Regions from separate parts of the Blastococcus sp. SYSU D00820 genome, predicted to be linked through region 3. Evidence: riboswitches for the same ligand, from Rfam matches in the RefSeq annotation. Region 3 holds a riboswitch; each other region holds the start of a gene.
The links. Region 3 has a riboswitch for cyclic di-AMP ahead of ACI79R_RS10150 (NlpC/P60 family protein). Riboswitches for the same ligand answer to the same signal wherever they lie in the genome.

Region 1 (5,350 bases), on a different contig from region 3:
GCGTGCTGGTCGCCGCCAACGGCCCGATGACCGCGCTGGGGATCACCGACCCGCGCACCTGGTCGGCCACCGACTGGATCAGCGACCTGGTGCCGCACCTGGCCTATGGCGCGGTGGTCAAGACGACCATGGACGCCTTCGACCGGCTCTAGCGCCAGCCGCGCTCGTCCACCCCGCCGGGCACCGGCGCCTCGGGGTCGTACGGCGTCCGGGTGAAGACGAACGAGCCCAGGTCGAGGTGGTCGGGGGCGATTCGCAGGGTCTCGCCCGCGTGGTAGCCGTCCAGCCCCAGCCAGGTGCCGTCCGCGCGCGGGGCGAACCGGCTGGCCCGCCCGGCACGGCCGGGCAGCGGCCCCAGGTGCAGCAGGCCGCCGGGGACGGCGCGGAGCACGTAGGGCGCGGGCCCCCAGAACCAGACGCCGAGCAGGTCCAGCTCCAGCGGGGACGGCGAGGGCGTCCACGGCTCGACGATGCGGGGCTCGGCCTCGCGCAGGTCGGCCAGCAGCCCGGGCACCAGCACGTCCATCCCGCTGGTGGTGTTGGCCAGCGACACCGCGCCCGTCTGCTCCTCGCGGTCGACGAAGACCCCGGCCAGGAAGCCCGGCATCGAGCCGCCGTGACCGGTGAGCGTGCGGCCGTCGATGCGCAGCACCTGCAGGCCCAGCCCGTAGGCCGACCAGCCCGGCGCCGAGGAGTCGACCCCCGCCGGCACCCCCATCTCGTCGAGGGTCGCCGGCGCCAGCACGTCGCCGGTGTCACCGAGCAGGAAGGCGGCGAACCGGGCGAGGTCGGCCAGCGTGGCCCACAGCTGTCCGGCCGCGGCCATCACCCCGGCGTCGAACTCCGGCTCGGGCAGGACGACGTCGGCCCACGGGTGCACCGCGCGCCCCTCGGCCGCCGGCGCCTGCGGGCGGGTCGTCGTCCGCGACATGCCGAGCGGGGCGAGCACCTCGTCGCGGACGACGTCGGCCCACGGCCGCCCGCGGTGCCGCTCGACGAGCTCGCCGAGCAGGCCGAAGCCGAGGTTGGAGTAGTGGAACCGGCGGGCGGCACCCAGCACGACGGCGTCCGCGGTCAGGGCCAGCTCGTCCAGGGAGCCGCCGGGTACCCGCTCCCACCAGCCCCCGGGCGTCTCGGCCGAGGCGCCGGCCAGGTGCGCGAGCAGCTGGCCGACGGTCCGGTCGCCCAGCGGCGTGCCGGGCACGTGCCGCTCCAGCGGGTCGTCCAGGTGCAGCCGGCCTTCGTCGCGCAGCCGCATGACCACCACGGCGGTGACGGTCTTGCTGATCGAGCCCAGGCGGTACTGCACGTCGGTGTGCGGCTCCGGGACGTCGCCGCGGCCGGCCGACCACGCGAGCCCGCCGTCCCGCACCACGCCGGCCACGACGCCGGGCACGCGGCCGTCGCGCTGGACGCGCGCGACGCGGGCCAGCAGGGTCCGGGCGGTGGCGGGCAGCACGGGCTCGGGCATGACGGCGACCGTAGGGCACCGCGCCCGGCACGGCGTCAGGCGGCCGCGGGGGCGGCGTCCAGCCGCCCGGTGCGCAGCGCCCACCGCTCGAAGGCGACCGTGGCGAACGGCGGCACCGAGCAGGCGAGCGCGACCAGCGTGGTCCAGGCCGACCACCGCAGCGCCCGCGCCGTGACCAGCGTGACCAGGCAGTACAGGACGAACACCCCGCCGTGGATCGGCCCGAACACCTGGACGCCGACCTCGGAGGTGCCGGCGATCCACTTGACGTACATGCCGATCAGGAGGCCCAGCCAGGACAGCGCCTCGGCGACGGCGACGATGCGGAACAGCGGGACGGCGGTGCGCGGGCTCATCGGGTCCTCGGGGGTCGGGGGTCTCCCCGGTCCAACGGCGGGGCCGGGTGGGGCGTCCCCGCGTCGAGGTGTGACCTCCGTGGCAGGGTCGGGCCCGTGCGGGGGCTGGCGCGGCGGGAGTTCTGCCTCGTGCTGCTGCGCCGGATGGCCGACCTGCGCCCCGACCTGGTCGCCCAGGCGCTCCCCCGGCTCGGGGCCACCCGCGGCGAGGCGCACGCCGCGCACACCCGCTGGCAGGCCCTGCAGCACAGCCCGCGGGCGCCGCGCGGCCTGGCCCTGCGCACGGCTGTCCTCGGGCCGGCCGAGGTGGAGCCCCGCCGCTTCGGCGACCTGGACCTCGAGGTGCGCCGGTGGCCGGTGCCGCTGTGGCCGCACCTGCGGTGGCAGGTGCTGTCCGGGCCGGGCGGCGAGGTGCTGCACGGGCACCTGGTCCGCGCCCCCGGCTCGGCGGTGCCGCCGGCCCGCCCGGGCGCGCTGCGCGTCTGGGAGCACGTGCTGGACGACGTGACGGGGCTGCCCGGCGCGGTCGACGTCGACCCGGGGGTGGTCACCCGCTGGGAGGTCGCCCTCCCCGGCGGCCGGCGCGCGCGCTTCGTCTGGGGGCTGCTCCAGGCGGTCGAGGAGTCCGGGAGCTGAGACGCCGGAGCCCCGGCCGCCAGGTGGCGGCCGGGGCTCCGGGCGAGCGCGAGGGTCAGGCGGCGAGCCGCCGGGCGCCCGCGTAGCCGCCCATGACGTCGATGCTGGCCACCTTGACCACGTCACCGGAGGTCGGGGCGTGCACCATCTGGCCGTTGCCGATGTAGATGCCCACGTGGCTGACCGGGCTGTAGAAGAAGACCAGGTCGCCGGGCTGCAGGTCGGCGCGGGAGACGGCCTGGCCCATCGTCGACTGCATGCGGCTGGAGTGCGGCAGGCTGATGCCGGCGGCGCGGTAGGCGAACTGGGTCAGCCCGGAGCAGTCGAAGGAGCTCGGTCCACCGGCGGCCCACACGTAGGGCTTGCCCCGCTGGGCCATGGCGGTGTCGACGGCCATTTGGGCGGCGTTGCTGCTGGCCACCACCGGGGCCGACGGCGCGGCGGCCGGTCCGGCGGCCGGCTCCTCGCGCTCGTCGCGGCTGGCGCCGGCGACGGTGCCCCCGTGCGTGCTGGCGGCCTCGATCGCGGCACGCTGCTCCGCGGCGCTGAGCCGCTCGAAGTCGGCCCGGTAGTCGGCGATCTGGGCCTCGAGGTCGGCCTGCTGGGCGGCGACCGCGTCGAACGTCTGCTGCGCCTGGGCGGCGGCGGCGTCGGCGGCGGCCTGGGCGGCCGCGGCGGAGTCGAGCGCGCCGACGGCCTGGGCGAGCACCACGCCCTGGTGGTCGGCGACGGTCTCGAGCAGGCCGACCCGGTCGACGAACTCCTCGGCCGAGCCGCTGGTCAGCATGGCCTGCAGCGAGCCCATGCTGGGGCCGGTGTAGGCGGTGCGGGCGATGTCGCTGACCTGCTCGCGGGCGGCCTGCACGGCGGTCTGCGCGGCGGCGGCCTGGGCCGCGGCGGCCTGCGCGGCGGCCTGCTGGGCGGCCAGCTCGTCGCGGGCGACGTTGAACTCCTCGGTGATCACCTCGAGCTCGTGGCCCCGGGCGGCGAGGAGGGCGGCGGCCTCGGCGGAGCTGGTCGGCTCCTCGGCAGCGGCCGGCCCGGGCACGAGGGCCACCCCGATCGCCCCGGCGAGGACCAGTGCGGCGCGGCGCCAGCCGCGACCGGCGCGCACAGTGCTGTTCGCAGTCGCCATGGTTCGGCGGCTCTCCGTTCTCCCATGGCCGCCTACCGGGTTAGCTGACGGGTTCGGACGGGAAGTCGCCCGGTGCGCGTGCGCACTACACCCCAGTGCTGCGGTGGGTCCCCGGCCCGGCGTTCCCCGAGGGGTCGACCGGCTCGACGGCGTCCACGGGGTGTCACCCATCTCGGTGACGGAGCGCCCCGTCGGACGTACTCACCGTAGGGGGCGTTATCGCCCCGTGACAATCACCTGCGTGTAATTCGTTCGCTCACAGTGAGCGATCAGCAACACATTGCGGCGGGCCGACGCCGTCTGCTGCCCGCGGGCACCCCGGGGTTTCGGCCGGCGCTCTGCCGCGCAGGAGGTGGGCATGCGTCCCGTCCTGTATCTGAAGAAGGCCCTCGTCGTGGCCGCCGTCGCCGGCTCCCTGACCGGGATCGCCGCCTGCGGCGACAACAGCGACCTCGACCGCGGCACCACCGAGTGCGGCAGCGCCGAGGACAACGCCAACTGCGAGGACAGCGAGGACGCCCCGACCCAGGGCGGCTGAGCCCCGTCGCGCGCCCCTCCCGAGCTGCTGGCACGATCCGGTGAGCCAGGCCGCGTCCGATCCGTCCCCGCCGGCCGGGGCCTGGCGCGGCCTGCGTGCCGAGACCGGCACCCTGCTGCGCGGCGTCCGGCTGCGGCTGCGCGGCCGGGACCTCGCGCTGATCGCGGCCGGGCTGACCTTCTACGCCGGCATCGCCGTCGTCCCGCTGTTCGTGGTCGCCTTCCGGCTGACCGGCCTGCTGGCCGGCGCGGACCGGGTCCGGGAGCTCGGCGACCGGCTGGCGGGCCTGCTGCCGGACGCGCTCGGCGCACCGGCGGCCCTGCAGGGGCTGGTCGACGCCGCGCTGGGCACCGACCTGCTGGGGCTGCTGATCGCGCTGGTGCCGCTCTCGCTCTACGGCGAGGGCCTGCGCCGCGCGCTCCTGCGGTTCACCAGCCAGCGCGACACGCTCACCGGCTGGCGCGGCCGGCTGCTGGCGCTGCCGCTGGTGGTCCTCACCCCGCTGCTGCTCTACCCCCTGCTGCTGGCCGCCGACACGATGGCCGGCCTGGCGGAGGACGGCGGCGCCGGCGCCACCATCGGCCGGTTCGCGCTGGGCTACTACTCGGTGCTCTTCGTGCTCACCGTGCCGCTGCTGTGGGGCTACGGCGTCGTGGCCGCCGGCCGGGTGCGGCCGGCGGCCCTGGTCTGCGGCTCGCTGTTCATCGCCGCCTGCCTGTCCGGGTTCCTGCAGGGCTTCGTGCTGTTCCTGTCCCTGCCGCTGGACCTCGGTGCGCCCTTCGGCGGCCTCACCGGGGTGGGCGCGGCCGTGGCCATCGCGCTGTGGATGTTCCTGCTGCACCTGGTGGTACTGGTCGGCTGGTTGCTCACCCAGTCACTGGCCGACCGGCTGGACCGGCGTCAGCCGCCCGGCCGGGTGAACCCGGGCGGCGGGGGCGGCGGCACCCCGGGGGTGCCCGGCGCGGGCGGTTCGGGCGCCGGTTCGGGCTCCGGTGCCGGTGCCGGTTCCGGCTCGGGCGCCGGCGGCGGCTCGGGCGCCGGGGCGGGTGGCGGCGCCGGGGTGCCCGGGTCGGCCGGCGGCGGCTCGGGAGCGGGCTCGACGTAGTCGGCGCCGTTGCTGACCAGGATGGTGACCGTCTGGCCGGGGACGGCGCGGCCGCCGGCCGGCGGGCTGGTGCCCACCAGCGCGCCCGCGGGCCTGGCGCTGTCGACAC
Region 2 (5,350 bases), on a different contig from region 3:
CGTCCTGCGCCAGCTCGGTGAACGTGGTGCCCAGGCGCACCTTGACGCCGACCGCGGTGGCCCGGTCGACGAGGATGCGGGCCAGCTCGGGACGGGGCATGCCCATCGCGGCGGGGAGGTCCGGGCCGCCGGTCTTGGCGTCCGGGATCTCGGCGACGACGCTGCCGTGCGGGTCCGGCGCCCGGATGCCGGTGACGTCGAAGGCGTAGCCGGCCGCCTGCACCTGGTCCCAGACGCCGAGGGAGCGCAGCTCGCGCAGCGCGTTGCCCTGCAGCGTGATGCCCGAGCCGAGCGCGGCGACCTCGGGCTTGATCTCGACCAGGTCGACGGCCACGCCACGGGCGGCGAGGTGGATGGCGGTGGCGGCGCCGGCGAGGCCGGCCCCCACCACCAGGACGCTGTTCACTGCGGGCATCGGTGGCTCCTTCGTCACTTGACCGCGAGGGGGTTGACCGGGGCGCCGACGGCGCCGGTCACGGGGAGGGGGGCCGCGGCGAGGAAGAACTCGTAGCGCCCGTCGGCCGCGCAGTCGGCGGCCAGGGCGTCGAGGTCCCACATCTCGCCGATGAACAGGCCCATGTTGGGGATGGCGACCTGGTGCAGGGGCTGGAAGGCGACGTCGAACTCGTTGGGCCGCACCTCGAAGCCCCAGGTGTCGGTGGCGATGCCGGCGATCTCGCTGCGGTGCAGCCAGTCGGCGGTGGTGAACGACAGGCCGGGGGAGTGGCCGCCGGCGTAGTCGCCCCAGCCGCGGCCCTCGGCGATGTCCCGGCGGGCGCGGGTGAGCCGGCCGGTGCGCACGACGACGAGGTCGCCGCGGCCGACGTGGGAGGTGCCGCCCTGGGCGGCGATCGTGGCGTCGAGGTGCTCGGCGGTGATGGCGAAGCCGTCGGGGAGCTCGCCGTCGGTGCCGATCGCCCGGCCGACGTCGAGCAGCACGCCGCGGCCGGCGAAGCGCGCGGCGGTGGTCTCGATGCCGGTGACCTTGTCGCCGTCGCTGGTCACCACGTCGCCGGCGCGGCGGCCGTTCCAGGCCATGCCGTGGTCGAAGATGTGGCCGAGGCCGTCCCACTGGGTCGAGGCCTGCAGCGGCATGGCGATGACGTCGTCGGCGCCGCCGAGGCCGTGCGGGAAGCCCTGCACGCCGCGCTCGGCGTCGGTGCCGGTGTCCAGCATCGTGTGCACCGGGTTGGTCCGCCGCCGCCAGCCCTTCTGCGGGCCGTCCATGTCGAAGGACTGCGACAGCGAGAAGCTCACCCCGCGCCGGATGCAGGCCGCGCCCTCGAGGCGCTTGGCCTCGTCGAGGAAGTTCAGCGTGCCCAGCACGTCGTCGGCACCCCAGCGGCCCCAGTTCGAGCACCGCTGCGCGGCGGCGGCGATGGCGCCCTCCGGATCGGAGCGGTCGAGCCGGTCGGCGGCGGGCCGGGATGGAGCAGGCAGCACGTCGGGTCCTCCTCGAAGCGACGTGCACCACAGTCCCGGGCGGTGGCCTATCACGGAAGAGGCAATCGATGATGGGTGTCATCAATGCCGTCGATACCCTCGGCCGGTGAACCTGAGCAACCTCGACCTCAACCTGCTGGTCTCCCTCGACGCCCTGCTCGAGCAGCGCAGCGTCACCCGGGCGGCGCAGCAGCTAGGGCTCAGCCAGCCCGCGCTGTCGGCGTCGCTGGCGAGGTTGCGCCGGCACTTCGGGGACGAGCTGCTCTCCCGGGTCGGCAACGCCTACCGGCTCACCCCGCTGGCGGCCCAGCTCCGCCCGCGCGTCCGGCTGGCGCTGGACGGGGTGGAGCGGGTGTTCACCGCGCAGCCGGACTTCGACCCCGCCGAGTCGACGCGCGAGTTCTCCGTCCTGCTCAGCGACTACGGCTGCGCCGTCCTCGGCGACACGCTGGCCCAGCTGCTGGCCGAGGAGGCCCCCGGCGCCCGGCTGCGCCTCCTGCACAACACGCCCGATGCCGTCGACCAGGTGCAGGAGACGCTGCTCAACCGCGACCTCCTGGTGCTCCCGCACGGCTTCATCAGCGACCTGCCGCACGCCGACCTGCACCAGGACCGGTGGGTGCTCGTCGTGTCCGCCGACAACCCGGTGGTGGGAGAGGAGGTGACCGTCGAGCACCTGGAGTCGCTCCCGTGGGTCGCCACCTACCACGGGCCGACGGCCTCCACGCCCGCCGCCCGGCAGATGCGGATGCTCGGCATCGAGCCGCGGGTCCAGGTGGTCACCGAGAGCTTCCTCACGGTGCCCGGTCTGGTCGCCGGCAGCGGCCGCATCGCCTTGCTCCAGGAGCGGCTGGTGCGGTCGCTGCCGCTGGACGCCGGCGTGCGGGCGCTGCCCCTCCCGTTCGACGCCGGACCGCTGATGGAGGCGATGTGGTGGCACCCGGTGCACGACGGCGACCCCGAGCACCGGTTCTTCCGCGACCTCGTCACGCGGGCCGCGCGGCAGGCGACCGAGCCGCTCGCACCCTGACCCCGGATACACCGCCCGCCCGCGCGGCGACCGCCGCGACACGCATCACGCTGACGAAACGCCGGTCTCCGATTGTCACGAGTCCATAACGACGACTACCGTGTCGGCGTCCGACCGGTCGTCACGACCCCTGCCGGGGGAGTCCGGGCGGACGCCGCCGAGTCGCCCTCCGGGGCGAGCCGGGGACCCACCGCACCACTGGGGTGAATCCCGCGTCGCAGGACCTCGCGTCCCGCGCCGGGTAGGGCTGCTTCCCGCCCGAACCCGTCAGCTGACTCGGTAGGCGGCCTTCTGGGAGAAACGGAGAGCCGCCCGATGGCGCGCCCTGCCACTGCTGCACGTCCTCGATCGACCCGGCACTGCCGGCCCCTGGTGCGCCCGCGGATCTGACCGCCGGCCGGGCCCGTCCCCGCCGCCGCCGTCCCCGCACCCATCCCACGGCCCCCGCGCCCCTGGCGCCGCCGTGCCCGCACCGCTCGGAGCACCCCCCTCGATGGATCCCCGTACGACCACGTCCGGCCACGCCGCCGGCCGCCGCACCCGCACCGCCCGCCGCCGCGTCCTCGCCGGCCGCCGTCCCGGTCTCCTGCTGGGGGTCGCCGTCGCCGGCGCCGTCCTCGGCAACGTCGTCCTCGGCGTCGACCCCGGAGCGCAGGCCGAGGCCGGCGCGTCGGAGACCGTGAGCGTCGCCCAAGCCCTCGGCCTCAGCGCCCAGAGCGGTCCCGTCGACGTCACCGAGAACCTCCAGCCGCTGGAGGACCTCGCGGCCAGCCGCAGCACCCGCGAGGCCGAGGAGGCCGCCGCGCAGCAGGCGCAGGCCGCCGCCGACCAGGCCGCCCTCGACGCACAGCGGGCCGCGGCCGAGGCCGCCGCCCGCGCCGAGGCGGAGGCCGCCGCGGCTGCGGCCGCGGCCGCGGAGGCCGCCGCGGCGGCCGAGGCGGCCGCCGAGGAGGAGTCCTCCTCCGGCGGCTCCGGCTCCTCTGGCGGCTCCGGCGGCGGCGGGGCGTCGGCCAGCACCGCGGCCACCTCGGTCGCGCAGATCCGCAACACCGCCGGACCGGTGTCGTCGCGGGTGCAGGCGGCCGCCGACGCCGTGGTGAGCAACGTGCCCGGCGCCGGGGGCATCACCCTCGGCGGCACCCGCGCCAGCGCCACCGACCCGGACGGGCACCCGTCGGGGAACGCGCTGGACTACATGGTCATGTCCGACGCCGCGCTCGGCGACGCGATCGTGGCGTACCACATCGCGCACTGGGACGAGCTCGGCGTGGCCTACATCATCTGGGAGCAGCGGATCCTCCAGTCCCCGGGCGGCTCCTGGTCGACCATGGAGGACAGGGGCGGCGTGACCGCGAACCACTTCGACCACGTCCACGTCAACTACCGGTGAGCGCGGGCGGTCCGGGCCGCCGTAGCGTCAGCGGCGTGGCACGCGAGTACGACGACGGCGAGGACGACCGCGCTCGGGACGGCGCACCGCCGGCCCCGGAGATCCCCTCCCTGGCCTCCCTGCGGTCGCCGGCCCGCCGTTCGGCGCTCGACCTGCTGGTGCCCGAGCGGCCGGCCGGCCCGCCGGCGCGACCGGCGCGGCCGGCGCCCCGGCCGCCGGAGTACGCCGACCTGCTGCTGCTCGGCCGCGTGGTCGTCCGCTCGCTCGCCGGGCTGCCCGGCCGCTGCCTCCGGCGGCTGCTGACCCGCTGACGGTCCGCCCGTCCCGCTCCTCCTCGGCCCGACCCGCGCCTCCCGGCGCCGGTCGGGCCGAGTGCTGTCCGGGCACCGCGCGCCGCGATCCGGCCCGCCACCTCGGCGATCAGGTAACAGAACGGTCAGCGTCGTTGACGCCGCTCTCGTGATCCACCTAACATCCGGCGGCAACCAAGCACTTGCTTGGGAGCACGCCGGCTGCCTTCCAGACGGCGGTTCCGCACGCGTACGGGCACCACCCCCATCCGACCGGCCACACCCCGAGGAAGTGGTATGCGGACATCCCGGACCCGAATCGCCGCCGTGACGGCGGCCGCCTCGCTCGCCCTGGCGACCGCCGCCTGCGGCGGTGGCGACGACGAGCCCAACCGCCCCGAGGCCAACGCCGAGCTGACCGGGGAGCCGATCATCATCGGCCTCGACGAGGACAGCACCGGCCCCGGCGCCTCCTACAGCGTCATCGCCGGCAACGCGATCCGTGCGGCGATCGACCAGCTCAACGCCACCGACGGCATCCTCGGCCGCCCGGTCGAGCTCGTGGTGGAGAACGACGAGAGCGACCCCACCAAGACGCCCTCGATCGTGCGCAAGCTGATCGACCAGAACCCGGCGTTCCTCATCCTGCAGAGCTCCGGCGCGGCGATCGCTCAGGCCAAGCCGGTCGTCCAGCAGGCCGGGATCCCGGCGATCGCGCCGACGTCGATCTCCCAGTCGGTCGCGCTGCCGCCCGACGCGGACTTCACCTACACCCTGGCCAATCCGCTCAACGACTTCGTCGAGACCTACTGCGGCGCCTTCGAGGAGGCCGGCATCGAGACCCTCGCCGTCCTTTCCGACGCCTCGCCGACGATCGACGGCGTCAACGGCCTGCTGCTGCCCGGTCTCGGCGAGTGCGTGGAGTTGATCGCCGAGGAGGAGGCGCCGGTCGACACGTCCGACCTCAGCGCCCAGGTCGCCCGGATCGAGGACGCCGGCCCCGACGCGGTGCTGGTCTCCAGCGTCGGCGGCAACTTCGAGGTGCTCGCACACAACACGCTGTTCGAGCAGCTGCCCGACGTCCAGCGGTTCTCGCTGGCCTCGATCGGCAACCAGGCTGCGTCGTGGGAGCTGGCCAACCCCGGCGCTCTCGAGGGTCTGGTCTTCATGGGTTCGCTGGATCCCGACAACGAGCGG
Region 3 (5,350 bases):
CGGCCCGGCGCAGCAGCGGCGTCCAGCTCAGCAGCCAGCCGAGCGCGGCCATGCCGGCCGCGGCGCCGAGCGCACCCATCAGCGTGCCGGTCAGGACGTCGTCGGTGGCCACGTGGCCGAGCTCGTGGGCGACGATCGACTCGATCTCGTCGTCGGGCAGCTGGTCGAGCAGCGTGTCGTAGAGGACGATCCGCCGCGTCGACCCGAACCCGGAGACGTAGGCGTTCAACGACGTCGTCCGTCGCGAGGCGTCGGCGACCAGGACGTCCTCGACCGGGGTGCCGCTCTCCTCGGCGAGCTCGAGCAGGTCGGTGCGCAGCTGGCCGGCCGGCAGCGACTCGAAGCGGTTGAACGCCGGCTCGATCAACACGGGGTACAGGAACGAGCCAGCGACGACCAGGCCGGCCGCGCCCAGCGACGCCCAGGCCCACCAGGTCCGCGGAGCCCGCCGCACCAGCCAGACGAGGAGCAGCAGGCCCACCGCCGTCAGCGCGGCGTCGATGGCGGTGGAGACGGCGACGTCCCGGAGCCACAGCGGCCAGCTGCGGGTGGACAGTCCGTACCGGTGGCGCAGCACCTCGCCGTAGGCGGAGACCGGAAGGGTGACCAGCCGGCCGACGACGAGGAGCGCGATCGTGCCGAGCAGCACCTGCCATCCCCAGCCACCACCCAGCGGACGGGCCACCAGGCGCACCAGCCGCCCGCCGAGCCGGGTGAGGCCGAGCACGGCGGAGACGGCGAGGCCGAGCAGCAGCGAGGTCAGCGACGCCGGGCGGATCGACGCGGCGAAGGCCTCGGCCCGGGCCACCACGTCCGCCGGCAGCCCCTCGCCCGGCCGGATCGGTGTCGCTCCGCCGGGCGGCTCGGGCAGCAGCGTCCACGGGGTGCGCAGGACGATGACCAGCACCAGGGCCGCGGCGAGTACGCCCGCGACCACCAGCGCGGCCCGACGGGCGCTCACCCGGCCGATCCTAGAGCGGCCGGCCCTGGAGACGACGCGGGCCGGTGACCTCGAGGGAGGTCACCGGCCCGCGTCGCTGGACCCTGTCGTCAGGCGATCCGGCGCATCGCGGTGATCCCGCCCATCGAGTCCACGCTGACGACCTTGACCGGCTGGCCGGAGGTCGAGGCGTGCACCATCTGGCCGTTGCCGATGTACATCGAGACGTGGCTGACCGGGCTGTAGTAGAAGATCAGGTCGCCCGGCTGCAGCTCGGCCCGGGAGACGGCCTGGCCCATCTGCGACTGCATGCGGCTGGAGTGCGGCAGGCTGATCCCGGCCGCCGCGTAGGCGTACTGGGTCAGGCCCGAGCAGTCGAAGGAGTTCGGCCCGCCGGCGCCCCAGACGTAGGGGTCGCCGACCTGTGCCAGCGCGGTGTCGACCGCCACCTGGGCAGCGCCGCTGGCGGCCGCCACCGGAGCGACCACGGGCACCGACTCACCGGCGTGCGCCGCGACGACCGCTGCCTGCTGCGGCGCCGACAGCCGGTCGTACTGGGCCTGGTACTCCGCGATGTCGTCCTGGAGCTGCTGCTCCTGCGCGGTGAGGTCGTCCAGCGTCTGCTCGGCCTCCGCCTCGGCGGCGTCGGCGTCGGCCTGGGCCTGCTCGGCGGCCTCGGCGGCCTCGGACACGTCGGCCAGGACGGCCGTGGTGTGCCCGGCGATCTGGTCGAGCGTGGCCAGCGAGGCGACGAAGTCCTCGGCCGACTCGCTGGTCATCAGCAGGTCGAGCGTGGCCATGTCGCTGCTGCTGGTGTAGGCGCTGCGGGCGACCTGGCGGATCTGGCCGTCCAGCTCGCCGAGCTGCGCCTCGGCGTCGGCGACGGCCTGGCGCGCGGCCTCGGCGGCCGCCTGCTGGGCCGCCAGCTGCTCGCGGGCCTCGTTGACCTGCTCGGAGACGACCTCGAGCTGGTGGCTGGCGTCGGCCACCAGCTGGGCGGCCTCGGCGGCGCTGCCGGCCTGCTCCGGGTCCGCCGCGGCGGTGCCCGGCAGGAAGGTGAGCGTCAGGGCGGCGGTGGTCCCCACCAGGACGCCGCGGCTGAACCGTCGGACGACGGGGCGGCGGAAGAGGGGAAGGCGGCCCGCTCCGTTCGCGGAGCCGGGGTGGAGCTGTTCGCGTGCATGCCCCAGTACAGGGCGAGGGGTCGCCACGGGCGGCGGCTCTCCGTTCTTCCTCAGCAACCGCCTACCGAGTTAGCTGACGGGTTCGGGCTGGGAAGAAAAGGTGCCCTATCTCTGCGCCCCGCTGCCGCGGGACGTGTGCCCCGGCGGACCGGCGCACGCGAGAACTCACCCCAGTGCTGCGGTGGGTCCCCGGTTCACCCCCGGCGACGCGGACCCGAGGGCCCCCGCACACCGGACGGTGATTCGGCGGTGCCCGGCCGAGGTCACCCCGTGTCGGGTGACGACCACTCGGTCGGACGCTGACACGGTACGGACGTGATGCAGTTGTGACAAACGCGCACCCCCTGGATTGTGGGAATACCCACTGTGAGGAGCGACGCCACTCCGTGGCGTGACCACTGGGGTGCGCGAGCCCACGCAGCGTCAGACGGCGGCTGCTGTCCGTGATCCGTGCCGGTCACCGGGCCGCCCCCTCAGCCGGTCCGCCGGCGCCCGCTCCCCCGCCCCGGGGCCGCCCCCGGCTCGTGCCGCAGCGGCGGCACCAGGCCGACGTCGGCCAGCGCCCGCACGGCCCGGCGCTCGACGTCGTCCAGGTCGACGACCACGCCCGGGCCGGGCGCGGCCACCTCGGGTGCCGGCGTCCGGGCGGGACGCCCGGCCAGGGGGACGACGGCCGGGTCCTCGGTCTGCCACGTCGGCGGGACGCCGAGCAGCACGGTGACCACACAGTCCGCGCAGCCGGTGCCGCGGGCGGTGCAGGTGTCGCAGTCGATGAGCATGGCTGCTCTCCTCGATGGCTGGTCTCTCTTCCGCGCCGGACGGTAGGGAGCGCCACCGACAATTCCGGCTCAGGTGCCGGCGTACTCCCAGTGCCAGGGCTCCTCGCGGCCGTTGCCCGGGTCGGCCCACGTGGGGTGCAGGAAGCCGAACCGGCCGGCGTTGGCGACCATCCACTGGTACTGCGGGGTGCCGAACACCTCGATGCCCCCGCAGAGGTCGACCGCCAGCCCCCAGCCGTGGTTGCTGGTGCCCGGCACCGCCGCCAGCGCGGGCTTCTGCCCGTAGAGCCGCACCTGGCTGGCGTAGGTGCGGTAGGAGTCGGTGATGCAGATCGGCGTCCCGAAGGACGCGGCGAAGGCCGCGCTCATGGCCCGGTAGGCCGCCGCCGCGTCGCAGCGCAGCGTGTGCCCGGCGACGCCCAACGGGCACATGGCGCTGGGCGGGATCAGCCCGTTGGGGTAGCCGCCCCACGAGCGCGCGCCGTCGTAGCTCGGCGGGTAGACGGTGTTGCCGCACTCCACCCGCAGAGCTCCGCCGGTCGGCGCCGGGGCGTCGACCGGCGGTCGTTGCCCGAGGCTCGGCCGGCCGATGCCGAGCACCTGGTCGGCCGGCAGCCGCCGCACCACGACCGCGCCGGCGCGGGCGTCGGCGGCCAGCATCGTCTGCGGGTCCAGGGCGATGCCCACGTGCCCGAGCCCGGACTCGCCGGTGCCCAGGAAGACGAGGTCGCCGGGGAGCACGTCGGCCGGGGCGACCGGCACGGTGACGGCGAACAGCCCGGCCTGGTCACCGGGCAGCTCGACCCCGGCCGAGCGGTAGGCCGCCTGGACCAGCGAGCCGCAGTCCCACGACTCGGGCCCGGCGGTGCCCGGCGCGTAGGGCAGGCTCAGCGCGTCCATGGCGGTGGTGACGGCGGTCAGGGTCTCGGCGGGGAGCACCAGCAGCGACGTCGGCTGGCGGGGCAGCTGCGCCGCGCCCGCCTGGGCACCGCCGCCCGAGGCCGCGACGGGCACCAGCCCACCCGGCAGACCCGCCGCCGGCTGGCGCATCTGCGCCGCCGGCGGCGGCGTGACGCCGGCCGCCCGGAGCTCGTCGAGGTAGGCCTGCCAGCTGGCCGCGGTCCGGTCGTTGACGTCGAGCTGCTCCTGCTGGAGCTGGGCGAGCTGCCGGTCGACGTCGCCGAGCGCGGCGTCCAGCTCGCTGGTGACCGCGGCCGCGGCGTCCTCCAGCTCACGCACCTCGGCGGCCAGCGCGTCGGCCCGGGCCTGGGCCTCGGCGAGCGCGGCGGCCGCGCCGTCACGCTCGGCGAGGGCGGCCCGCCGCTGCTCCTCGGCCGCGGCCACCACGGAGGCGGTGTGCCGGTCGACGGCCTCCAGGTAGCCCATCGCGGCGATGACCTCCCCGGGGTCGGCGCCGGTCAGCAGCAGGGTGAGCGGGCTCAGCGCGCCGCCGTCGCGGTAGGCCGCGGAGGCGTACTGCGCGACGACGGCCTGGTGGCGGGCGAGCTCGGCGTCGGCGTCGGAGACGACCGACTCCGCCTCGGCGGCGAGGGCCTGCGCGGCGGCGAGCGCCTCCTGCGCGTCGACGACCTCCGACTGGCGCGCCTGCAGGTCGGCCTGCACCTCGGCGGCCCGCTGCTGCAGCGCGTCGAGCGCCGAGCTGTCGAGGACGGCGGTGGTGCCCCCGGGCTGGTCGCTGGGGACGGCCCCGGCCGGACCCGCGAGGGGGACGGCGAGCAGCAGCGCCGCCGTCGCGGCCACGACCGCGGCGGGGACCACCGGACGACGGGCGCGCCACCGGGAGCGCGGGAGCATCGGACCACCTCTGCGACGAGGGGGCCGACGGTGGCCCCCGACGGAGCATGGTGACCCAGGTCATGGAGCCGCGCCACCGCGACGACCTGCACGTTCCCCTGTGCGGGCGACCCCGGGGCGCCGCCGGACCCGGGACGGACCGGCCCGGCCCCCGGCGTGGGAGCCACGGAGTTGTCACTGCTGCGACCTAGCGTCCACGACGTGCCACCGCTCCCTCCCGCCCCTGCCGTACCGGTTCCCGCGGCCGGAGGGCCGCCGCGCTACGTGCAGGCGACCATCGACGAGCTGGGCACGCCGCTGGCCGACGTGACCTTCGTGGTGGTGGACCTCGAGACGACCGGGGGGTCGCCGAAGGACAGCGCGATCACCGAGATCGGCGCGGTCAAGGTGCGCGGCGGGGCGGTGCTCGGCGAGTTCCAGACCCTGGTCGACCCGGGCTGCGAGATCCCGCCCTACATCAGCGTGCTGACCGGCATCACCACGACGATGGTGGCCGCCGCGCCGCGCATCGGCAGCGTGCTGCCGAGCTTCCTGGAGTTCGCCCGCGGCGCGGTCCTCGTCGCCCACAACGCCCCGTTCGACCTGGGCTTCCTCAAGGCGGCGTGCGCGGAGAACGGCATCGCCTGGCCCGC
Region 4 (5,350 bases), on a different contig from region 3:
CGCGGGCGGCGGCGGCCCCCCGATCGTGCCTGCCGCCGACGCCCTTGTCGACACGGTGTCGAGAGGCTCAACGACGCGTCGGCCCGGAGGTTGCGCGGCGACTACGGGCTGTCGGTCCCGTAGATGGTCCGCAGCCAGACGGTCAGCAGCACGTCGAGCAGGTCGTCCTCGGCCAGCGCCGGCGTCCGGCCGGCGTAGGTGACCTGGATGACCCGCTCGTTCATCCAGTTCAGCGCGACGGCGAGGTCGCGGGCCGGCGGCCCGTCCGGCGCCGCGCCGCGGGCCCGCTCGGCCTCGATGGCCGCGGCGGTCTCCTCGACGAAGCCCTCCATCACCTGCGACCACAGCGCCTGCACCTCGGCGCTCCCGGCCAGCAGCTCGGTGGCCGCGGCGGTCAGGGCCCGGTGCTCCCGGAAGGTGTCGCGGACGGCGACCAGCGCCAGCCGCCAGCTCTCCCGCACGTCGCCGGAGGCGCCGGCCAGCGCCTGGGCGCGCAGCGCCCGCGCCTCGGCGACCACGCGGTCGAGCAGCGCGAGGACGACGGCGTCCTTGGACGGGAAGTAGAAGTAGAAGGTGGGCCGGGAGATGCCGGCGCCGCGGGCGAGGTCGTCGACGGAGATCTCGGCCAGCCGCCGCTCCTCGAGCAGCCGCTCGGCGGTGGCCAGCAGGGCCCGCTCCCGGTCGTCGCCGGAGGGCCGGCGGGTGCGGCGCCCGCGCGAGGGCCCGGCGGCGTCGTCGAGCGGTGCGGCCACGCCGCCGACCCTAACCAGCGTCGAGGATCTCGACACGGTGTCGAGCCGGGGCCCACCCCTTCAGGGCAGCCGCCACACCGTCGTCCGCCGGATGCCCGGGCCCTCGGTCTCGGCGATGTCGGAGACGGCGACCGCGGTCAGGCGCTCGTGCGGCAGGTAGGGGCGCCCGGGGTCGCCGATGTAGACCTCCGCCCCCCGGTCGCGCAGCCGCTCGAGGAACGGCAGCACCCGCTCGGTCATCGCGCGGTCGTAGCAGACGTCGCCGGCCAGGACGACGTCCACGCCGGGCAGGTCGTGGCCCAGCACGTCGCCGAGCACGCTGACGTCGCGGATGCCGTTGAGGACGGCGTTCACGCCGATCGCCGTCCGGCTGAACGGGTCGACGTCGCTGGCCAGCAGGCCGGTCGCCCCGGCCAGTGCCGCGGCGAGCACGACCAGGCCGCTGCCCGCCCCGAGGTCGAGGACCGTCCGGCCGGCCACGACCTCCGGGGTGTCGAGGACGAAGCGGGCCAGGGCCTGCCCGCCGGGCCAGGCCGCCGCCCAGAACGGCGGGGCGTCACCGGCTCCCCCGGCGTCGACCTCCATGGCCTCCCACAGGGCGACGACGTCGTCGGCGACGTGCAGCCGGACCTCCGGCACCGACGAGGGCCGGCGCACCTGGGTGTGGGCGCGGACGAAGGCGGCGGGCACGGGGACGAGCGTCACCCGGGGATCCCACCACCTGGCCCCGCGCCGCCGCGGCGGCGGCCCCGCTGCAGGGTCCCGCGCCGAGCCTGCGAGGCGTGGGGGGCAGCGGCGGCCCCGCTGCAGGGTCCCGCGCCGAGCCTGCGAGGCGTGGGGGGCAGTGGGGTCCTTCTAGTACCAGCCGGTCGACTGGCTGTGCGCCCACGCGCCGCACGGCGAGCCGTAGCGGTTCTCGATGTAGATCAGCCCGGCGTCGATCTGGCGGTAGCCGTCGCTGGTCTTGGCGATCCCGGTGCCGGCCCAGGTCGAGTCGAGGAACTGCGGGATGCCGTAGGCGGTGCTGGTCGGGTTCTGCGCGTTGGGGTTCCAGCCGCTCTCCCGGCCCCAGAGGCGCTCGAGGCAGTCGAACTCCCCGCCGCTGCCGACCTGCGCCATGGCGTAGTCCTTGAACGAGCCCTGCCCACCACCCGAGGAGGAGGGGGCCGGGGCGGCGGCCGGCTGGGTGGCGGCCTGCTCGGCGGCGGCCTCGGCAGCGGCGGCGGCCTCCGCCGCCGCCTGCGCCTCGGCAGCGGCCTGCGCGGCGGCCGCGGCCTCGGCGGCCTGGCGGTCGAGCTCGGCCTGGTCGGCGGCGGCCTGCGCCTGGGCGGCCTGCGCCTCGGCGGCGTCGCGCTCGCTGCGCGAGGCGGCGAGGTCCTCCAGGCCGGTGAGGTCGGGGGTGGCGGCCGCGGCCTGCTCGGCGGTGATGCCGAGCTGCTCGGCGACGCTGACCGACACCGACGCGGTCCGGGTCTCGGCGTCTGCGGCCGGCGGGCTGGTGGTCAGCACGTTGACCAGGACGGCGCCGGCGGCCGCGGCGGCCAGGTAGAGCGCGGGGCGGCGCGGGCCGAGCGGGGTGGTGGCGCGGCGGGCGCGGCGGCGGCCCCGGGCGGGGGCGGCGGGAACGGCCGGCGCCTCGAGGGTGTCGGCGGCCGGGGACTGCGGGGTGCTCGTGGGCATGGGGGTGCGGTGCTCCGAGGGAGAGTGCGCGCGCGGAGGCGACCCCGGTCCCGGGGCGGCGACCCCGGCGCTGCGGTGGTCTTCGGGGGGCCGGCGGCTCTGGGGCCGGCCGGCGTCAGCGGGTCAGGACGTCGACGTCGGCGGCGCGGTGCGCGGCCGGGAGGCCCTGGAACCCGAGGGAGCCCGGAGGCGGGGCATGCGGAGACTCTCCGTTCCTTCTGCGGCCGCCTACCGAGTTAGCTGACGGGTTCGGGCGGGAAGGAAGCGCCCTACCCGGCTGACGGACGGCGGGCGTCCGGCAGACGGGATTCACCCCGGTGCTGCGGTGGGTCCCCGGCTCGCGTCCACGGGTGCGGACACGACTCGGCGGCGCCCGGCCGGGCTCCCCGGATGGGGACTGCGGACCGACCGGACGCCTCGACCGTAGGCGGCGTTACCGTCCCGTGACAATGCCGCGAGCGGGATTCCCGCCGTGAGGAAGCTCGCGCAACCCCTGTGACGGGTGGGGCGGGGAGCGTCCGGAGTGGCGCCGGCCTCAGCTCGCCGACACCGGACGCCTGGCGTCGGTCAGCTGCACGAGGTCCTCGGGCAGGCTGCCGGCCACCACCTGCAGCGCGTCGCCGATCTGGCCGGTCAGCCGGCGCAGCGACCGCCGGGCCTCGTCCCGCTGCGCCTCCAGCGCCTGCACCTCGGCGGCGACGGCGGCCAGCCGGGCGGCGGCCGCGGCCTCGGCGGCCTCGCGGTCCTGCCGGGCACGCTGCTCCTCGTCGGCCAGGCGCGCGGCGAGTTCCTCGGCGGCGGCGCGGCGCAGCTCCTCGGCCTCCCGCCGGGCGCCGGCGAGCAGCTCGTCGCGCTCGGCCCGGGCGGCGTCCCGGAGCGCGGCCACCTTGGCCAGCCGGGCCTCGGCCTCGGTGCAGGCCTCGGCGCGGATCCGCTCGGCCTCGGCCTCGGCGTCGGCCACCGTCTCGGCCGCGCGGCGCTCCGCGCGCTCGACCAGCTCCCGCACCTTTCCGCCGTCCCGCTCGCGGACGAACTGCGCCAGCCGGCGGCGGGCGTTCTGCAGCTCGCCGGAGCAGGCCGCGTAGCGGCTGAGCAGGTGGTCGCTCTCCCGGCGCGCCAGGGCGATCTCGTTCTCCGCCCAGGCCACGTAGGTGTCGACCTGGAGCCGGTCGTAGCCGCGCAGTGCGCCCGAGAAGCAGGGGTCGGTGCCGAGCAGCGCGTCGAGACCGCGAGCGGGCCCGGCGCCCGGCGCAGGAGTGGTCGGTACCTCTTCGCGCAGCGACATGGAGCACCCTCCGGGTCCGCCGTCCCCCTCCGCTCCCACCTGCGGAGGGGATCCGCCCACGACCCACGATGACGCACCGGCGCGCTCCGCGAAGGGCGATCCGGAGCCCTCCGGAGCGCTCCCGGCGTAGTCCAGCGGCGCGTGCCCGGCCCACTACGCAGGGGCAATGAGAGGTCACGGAGCGGTCACGAAGCGGTCACGACCGGAGCGCGGGGAATGCCCGCCCCCGACCCCCGGTTGCACGGGCCAGTAGTTGCACTCTCAACCAAAGAGGCGATCGACATGCAGTTCGGGATCTTCACCGTCAGCGACATCACGCAGGACCCGACCACCGGCCGCACCCCCGCGGAGGCCGAGCGGATCAAGGCCGTCCAGACGATCGCGCTGAAGGCCGAGGAGGTCGGGCTCGACGTCTTCGCCCTCGGCGAGCACCACAACCCGCCGTTCTTCTCCTCCTCCCCGACCACGCTGCTGGCCTGGATCGCCGCCCGCACCACGCGGCTGCAGCTGTCGACGTCCACCACGCTGATCACCACCAACGACCCGGTGAAGATCGCCGAGGACTACGCGATGCTGCAGCACCTGGCCGAGGGCCGGGTCGACCTGATGATGGGCCGCGGCAACACCGGCCCCGTCTACCCGTGGTTCGGCCAGGACATCCGCGAGGGCATCCCGCTCGCCGTCGAGAACTACGCGCTGCTGCGCCGGCTGTGGACCGAGGACGTCGTCGACTGGTCGGGCAAGTACCGCACCCCGCTGCAGGGCTTCACCTCGACCCCGCGCCCGCTGGACGGCGTCCCGCCGTTCGTCTGGCACGGTTCGATCCGCAGCCCGCAGATCGCCGAGCAGGCCGCGTACTACGGCGACGGGTTCTTCGCCAACCACATCTTCTGGCCGGCCGAGCACACCGCCCGGATGGTCGAGTTCTACCGCCGCCGCTTCGAGCACCACGGGCACGGCGGCGCCGACCAGGCCATCGTCGGCCTCGGCGGGCAGGTGTTCATGCGCAAGAACAGCCAGGACGCCGTCCGCGAGTTCCGGCCCTACTTCGACAACGCCCCGGTCTACGGCCACGGCCCGTCGCTGGAGGAGTTCACCCGCGAGACGCCGTTGACCGTGGGCAGCCCCCAGCAGGTCATCGAGCGCACGCTGGGCTTCCGCGAGTACGTCGGCGACTACCAGCGGCAGCTGTTCCTCGTCGACCACGCCGGGCTGCCGCTGAAGACGGTGCTCGAGCAGCTGGACATCCTCGGCGGGGAGGTCGTGCCGGTGCTGCGCCGCGAGTTCGCCGCGCTCAAGCCCGCGCACGTGCCCGACGCCCCCACCCACGCCGCCCTCGTGGCGGCCCGCGCCGCGCAGCAGCAGGAGGAGGTCCCGGTCCGATGAGCACCCGCACCCTCGCCGTCGTCAGCGCCGGGCTGAGCACGCCGTCGTCCACCCGGCTGCTGGCCGACCGCCTCACCGCCGCCACCGTCGCCGCCCTCGGGCGGCGCGGGGACGACGCGACCGTCGAGGTCGTGGAGCTGCGCGAGCACGCCCGCGACCTCGCCGACGACCTGGTCACCGGGTTCGCCAACCGGTCGCTGCAGGCGGCGCTGGGCACCGTGGCCGGGGCCGACGGCCTGATCGCGGT

Region 1: it holds a riboswitch for cyclic di-AMP, as region 3 does, so the genes downstream of both, ACI79R_RS01735 (C40 family peptidase) here and ACI79R_RS10150 (NlpC/P60 family protein) in region 3, are expected to answer to the same signal.
Region 2: it holds a riboswitch for cyclic di-AMP, as region 3 does, so the genes downstream of both, ACI79R_RS14770 (hypothetical protein) here and ACI79R_RS10150 (NlpC/P60 family protein) in region 3, are expected to answer to the same signal.
Region 4: it holds a riboswitch for cyclic di-AMP, as region 3 does, so the genes downstream of both, ACI79R_RS16955 (aggregation-promoting factor C-terminal-like domain-containing protein) here and ACI79R_RS10150 (NlpC/P60 family protein) in region 3, are expected to answer to the same signal.

Annotation. Positions count from the first base shown of each region.
Region 1 is NZ_JBJGZW010000001.1:369,174-374,523, reverse strand. Features, by position in the region: gene ACI79R_RS01755 (hypothetical protein) at 1-152, shown strand, start outside; gene ACI79R_RS01750 (serine hydrolase domain-containing protein) at 149-1,471, opposite strand; gene ACI79R_RS01745 (DUF3817 domain-containing protein) at 1,507-1,827, opposite strand; gene ACI79R_RS01740 (hypothetical protein) at 1,924-2,463, shown strand; gene ACI79R_RS01735 (C40 family peptidase) at 2,519-3,598, opposite strand; cyclic di-AMP (ydaO/yuaA leader) riboswitch at 3,613-3,730, opposite strand; gene ACI79R_RS01730 (hypothetical protein) at 3,957-4,136, shown strand; partial or broken gene ACI79R_RS01725 (YhjD/YihY/BrkB family envelope integrity protein) at 4,177-5,010, shown strand; gene ACI79R_RS01720 (transglycosylase domain-containing protein) at 5,037-5,350, opposite strand, start outside.
Region 2 is NZ_JBJGZW010000013.1:72,706-78,055, reverse strand. Features, by position in the region: gene ACI79R_RS14785 (FAD-dependent oxidoreductase) at 1-415, opposite strand, end outside; gene ACI79R_RS14780 (cyclase family protein) at 430-1,443, opposite strand; gene ACI79R_RS14775 (LysR family transcriptional regulator) at 1,550-2,473, shown strand; cyclic di-AMP (ydaO/yuaA leader) riboswitch at 2,619-2,774, shown strand; gene ACI79R_RS14770 (hypothetical protein) at 2,967-3,863, shown strand; gene ACI79R_RS14765 (hypothetical protein) at 3,899-4,174, shown strand; gene ACI79R_RS14760 (ABC transporter substrate-binding protein) at 4,481-5,350, shown strand, end outside.
Region 3 is NZ_JBJGZW010000007.1:70,204-75,553, reverse strand. Features, by position in the region: gene ACI79R_RS10155 (M48 family metallopeptidase) at 1-961, opposite strand, end outside; gene ACI79R_RS10150 (NlpC/P60 family protein) at 1,051-2,025, opposite strand; cyclic di-AMP (ydaO/yuaA leader) riboswitch at 2,168-2,340, opposite strand; gene ACI79R_RS10145 (hypothetical protein) at 2,598-2,903, opposite strand; gene ACI79R_RS10140 (D-alanyl-D-alanine carboxypeptidase family protein) at 2,973-4,718, opposite strand; gene ACI79R_RS10135 (DEDD exonuclease domain-containing protein) at 4,920-5,350, shown strand, end outside.
Region 4 is NZ_JBJGZW010000017.1:41,955-47,304, reverse strand. Features, by position in the region: gene ACI79R_RS16965 (TetR/AcrR family transcriptional regulator) at 102-752, opposite strand; gene ACI79R_RS16960 (class I SAM-dependent methyltransferase) at 813-1,457, opposite strand; gene ACI79R_RS16955 (aggregation-promoting factor C-terminal-like domain-containing protein) at 1,608-2,432, opposite strand; cyclic di-AMP (ydaO/yuaA leader) riboswitch at 2,645-2,801, opposite strand; gene ACI79R_RS16950 (hypothetical protein) at 2,968-3,717, opposite strand; gene ACI79R_RS16945 (LLM class flavin-dependent oxidoreductase) at 4,000-5,103, shown strand; gene ACI79R_RS16940 (FMN reductase) at 5,100-5,350, shown strand, end outside.